2 regions of the Oscillibacter sp. GMB15532 genome follow, and region 2 is predicted to be linked to the other one. Evidence: riboswitches for the same ligand, from Rfam matches in the RefSeq annotation. Region 2 holds a riboswitch; the other holds the start of a gene.

Region 1 (2,199 bases), on a different contig from region 2:
GGCAAAGGTTCCGCCGGCAATCTTTTGGGCCTCCTCTGCAGAATAGCCATCCGGCGCGGAGACAAAGCTGTACCGCAGAGCAGTCATGAAATTCAGCATAAAGCCGTTTTGCTGGGTCTTCCACTGCTGTGCCCAGATACCAACGCTGGGGAGCAGCGGTGTGCAGAAAAAGGCGTATAGAAAGACGGCGGAGGCAGCCAAGGATCCAAAAGCCGTGACCCGCCGCAGCTTTTGCCGACCCTTGATTTGCTTAGGGACCAGAGCCAACAGCAGCAAATATACCGCCAGAATGGCCGCTGCCAGCCAGACGGTTTTGTCCGGCCTGAAATCATAGCCGGTGGCTACATTGGCGGCAGTGCCCAGCGTCATCAGATCCACAGGGAAAATGATGCGTCCCCGGAATTTCAAAACATAATGATTCGCAACCCCCAGCAAAAAGCAAAAGACCGCGCCTACGCCCGCGGCGGTCTTGAGCCGCCCCGTAAGCATCCGGCACACCCAGAAAATGAGATAGTACCAGAAGGCGGAAAAAAGAAGCTGGGTGGCATTCAAGGCGGTGAAGGGGTTGTTTTCATTCAGATACTCCACGCACAGATACGCCACCCACGGCCCCAGCATAAAAAGAAGCCGGATGGGGGTGCGGTCGTCATGCAGCACCTTTTGAAGCCACAGCCGCGCACGGGAACTCTTTTTTTCCGGAGGGGGGGAAAGCTCTTCCGGGCCGGAAGGCTCGGTCTGGGGAATCAAAGTTTCGTTGCTCAAGGGAAAACGCTCCTTTCAAAAGCGGAGATGGCAGGCGGAGCAAGCCGCCTGCCATGCCGAAAAAGCGCTTACCTGTGCAGAAGGGGAGACAGAGGCTTGTAAATCAAAAAGCACAGTGCCACGGTCAGGACCCCCTTCAGGAAGGTAAACGGCATGTTAAAGGTGACAAGGCATTCCAAAAGCCCGTTCACAGAGGGACGGATTGCCTGATACATACCAAGAATCACATCAATGGGCATGAACTTGGCGTAGACGGGATAGGTAAAATAGTAGTTCAGAGGTACCGAAATGAGCGCCATGGCAACCGCCCCGATCAGCGCGCCGACCAATGCGCCCCTGCGGCTCTTGTGTTGGCCGAAGCGATCATAGATAACGCCTGCGGTGCCCACAAAAACGGCGCCCATCATAAAATTTGCCGCCTCGCCCACCCCTCCGGTGGAGGTTTGTAAAAGGTGAAGGGCATTTTTAATAAAGCACACCGCCACACCGTACCACGGGCCGAGACTGAAAGCCGCCAGCAGAGCGGGAAGCTCCGACACGTCCATTTTGACAAACGCAGGGATCAGGGGAACCGAGAAATCCAGGGTCATCAGGACAAGAGCAACGGTGCTGAGCATGGCGGTGACGGTGAGCCGGTGGGTGCGGGATTTTGCATGGGTGCGGCCTGCTGTGGTGGTTTCGGGCTGGGACATAAAAAACACACTCCCTTAATTGTCTTGAAAACACCTTGAGTACTGAGTCTTCCCAAGGTGAAACAAGCAACAAAGGAGCACGCCTAGGCGCAGCTCTGCCGCTATGATCTTCTTCCATCCAGACTGGGCCTCCTTGAAGGAGGCTTCACTGTCGGTCCCGGAGTTGCACCGGGTCAGCGGACATCCAATGGATGCCCGGTCGCGGACTATACCGCCGGTGGGGAATCGCACCCCGCCCTGAAGACACGTATTCAGTTGCTTTCTGCCCATTAGTATACGACGGCGGCAAAAAAAGTGCAAGAGGGAAATATGTCCTAAAAGAAAATTTTCGACTTTTTATGGTTTTTAAAATTGGACTTTACAAACAGGAACGCCTGTTCTATAATGGTGCAAACTGCTATGAAGATTAAAATACAGTCCGGCTGCCGGGGAAATGCGCGGCCTGCCGGAGGAAGTCCCTTATGCAAAAGGGGACGGAACGGAAGGAGGGAAACCGCGAATGCGGGGAAGACAGTCGGCCTGCTGCTTTACGGGGCATCGACCGGGAAAGCTGCCATGGGGCTATGAAGAGAGCGACCCGCGCTGCGCGTCCCTGAAGCAGCGGCTTCTGGATGCCGTGGAGGCCGCTTATGCGGAAGGGTACAGCCACTTTCTGTGCGGTATGGCGCAGGGCTGCGATTTGTATGCCTGCGAGTGCGTGCTGGCGCTGAAGGAGCGGCACCCGGAGGTGACGGTGGAGGCGGCG
Region 2 (2,199 bases):
CACCTCTATGCGCATGGGCTCGCCTTGCTTGGCAATTCCCAGATACTGATACGGCTCCAGCACATAGCACATCTGCCAATAGGAATACCGCAGCTTCACCAAATTGTCCGCGCTGAGGATGGTTCCGAATCTTTCCAGAACCTGCTCCATGGAATATCCATTGATGGATACAATCTCGGCGCCCAGAAGCTCCTGATGGGCACGGTCTATCGCACGCAGTCTCCATGTTCCATCGTATAATTCCATGTCAAACAGGCAAATGTGAAGATTGTATCCGCTGCTGCCCAAAGACACGTTGGTATGTGAGTCCTTTGCCAGCGCGGCCAGACTTGCGCAATCCAGCGCAAAATCAAAGCTGCTTTCCGTGCTAAGCCGTTGTTCTATCTGGGCTTTCCTCGCTTCAAAAGCGGTCTCCGGCGTGTTGGCAAACAGGTTGGGATGATTGGTTTTTAACGTTGTGTACAAATAGTCAAGATCATCTTGACGGGCGGCTGACTCCGTCTGGTCGACAGCTCCCGCGCCAATGCTCAGCAGCAATGTCGCAATAAAACAGCAAGTCAGGAGTTTAATCCAGACACTTTTCATCGTCTTCATTTAGTTTCTCCAATCATTAATGTGTGATTATATTAATACATTAATGCTCTGGCGGTTAAATGTCAAGGGAAATCTCACATAGCATTATGGTGCTTTTAGTAAAAATTTTCCTATACGCCATAACTTGACAGATATAAGCGCAGGTGCTATGATGCTTTTGAAAATTGAATCAGGATCTTCAGGGCGGGGTGCGATTCCCCACCGGTGGTAAAGCCCACGAGCCGCAAGGCAGGATTCGGTGAAATTCCGAGGCCGACAGTATAGTCTGGATGAAAGAAGATTGTGTTACAGCGGGAGTGATTGCGCCTGCGTACATAAGTATGCTCTGGAATGGTTTCATTCCAGAGTTTTTTGTGTATGCGGGGCTTATTCGCCGTGTCCAGATGCCTTGAACGTTTTGATTCAAGGCATCTTTTTATTTTGGAGGCGGCAATGGAAGACACGCAATTTATGCGCATGGCGTTGGAGTTGGCCCAGCGCGGATGCGGCAGAACCAATCCAAATCCTATCGTGGGCGCGGTCATTGTCAAGGACGGCCGGGTCATCGGACAGGGCTATCATGACCATTACGGTGGCCTTCACGCGGAGCGGGCGGCCCTGCAAAGCTGCACGGAATCGCCCCGGGGGGCGGTACTGTATGTGACGCTGGAGCCCTGCTGCCACTTCGGTCGGCAGCCACCCTGCACGGATGCCATTCTGGAGGCCGGAATCGAGCGGATCGTCGTTGGTTCCTCCGACCCCAATCCCCTTGCTTCCGGCAGGGGAGTAAAGCAACTTCGCTCAGGTGGCGTTCAGGTGGAAACGGGTATTTTACAAGCGGAATGCGACGCGCTGAACCCCATGTTTTTTCACTTCATTCGCGCGGGAACGCCCTACGTCACGATGAAATATGCCATGACGATGGACGGCAAAATCGCCACGCGCACCGGCGTTTCCCGCTGGATTACAGGCGAGGCTGCACGACAGCGTGTCCATGCCGACCGCGGTCGTTACGCCGCCATTATGGCGGGCGTTGGCACTGTGCTGGCGGACGACCCTCTTTTGACCTGTCGGTCGGAGGGCGGGCGCAACCCCCTGCGGGTGATCTGCGACACGCATTTTCGTATCCCGCTGGAAAGTCAAATCGTCCGCACGGCACCATCAGTTCCCACCGTAATTGCGGCTGGAAACGGCAGCAATGAAAAGAAAAAGCAACTGGAAGCTGCGGGCTGCCGGGTATGGGAGCTGCCAACGTCGGCCGGGCATGTGGATTTGCGGGCGCTTATGAAGCGGCTGGGGGATAAAAAAATTGACAGCGTGCTTTTGGAAGGCGGCGGTACCCTGAATTGGGCGGCGCTGGAGGCCGGAATTGTACAAAAGGTGCAGGCCTATATCGCGCCAAAACTATTTGGCGGTGCGGCGAAAACGCCGGTCGGGGGCCTGGGCGCGGCGCTGCCGGAGCAGGCGTTTCTGTTGAAGAATACAAGCGTCACGGCGCTTGGTGAAGATTTTCTGCTGGAAAGCGAGGTGGCTTACGATGTTCACGGGAATTGTTGAGGAGATTGGTACCATCCGTTCCATCCGCAGCGGCAGGCACTCTGCGGTGCTGTGCATTGGCGCCAGGGC

What was found. Region 2 has a riboswitch for FMN ahead of ribD (bifunctional diaminohydroxyphosphoribosylaminopyrimidine deaminase/5-amino-6-(5-phosphoribosylamino)uracil reductase RibD). Riboswitches for the same ligand answer to the same signal wherever they lie in the genome.
Region 1: linked by a shared signal. The riboswitch ahead of ABVS15_RS13180 (ECF transporter S component) and the one ahead of ribD (bifunctional diaminohydroxyphosphoribosylaminopyrimidine deaminase/5-amino-6-(5-phosphoribosylamino)uracil reductase RibD) in region 2 are both predicted to bind FMN.

The regions. Positions count from the first base shown of each region.
Region 1 is NZ_JBEVTO010000011.1:74,310-76,508, forward strand. It holds gene ABVS15_RS13175 (LTA synthase family protein) at 1-762, opposite strand, end outside; gene ABVS15_RS13180 (ECF transporter S component) at 831-1,454, opposite strand; FMN riboswitch at 1,557-1,703, opposite strand; gene ABVS15_RS13185 (SLOG family protein) at 1,954-2,199, shown strand, end outside.
Region 2 is NZ_JBEVTO010000010.1:131,486-133,684, forward strand. It holds gene ABVS15_RS12735 (hypothetical protein) at 1-594, opposite strand, end outside; FMN riboswitch at 765-879, shown strand; gene ribD (bifunctional diaminohydroxyphosphoribosylaminopyrimidine deaminase/5-amino-6-(5-phosphoribosylamino)uracil reductase RibD) at 1,027-2,130, shown strand; gene ABVS15_RS12745 (riboflavin synthase) at 2,111-2,199, shown strand, end outside.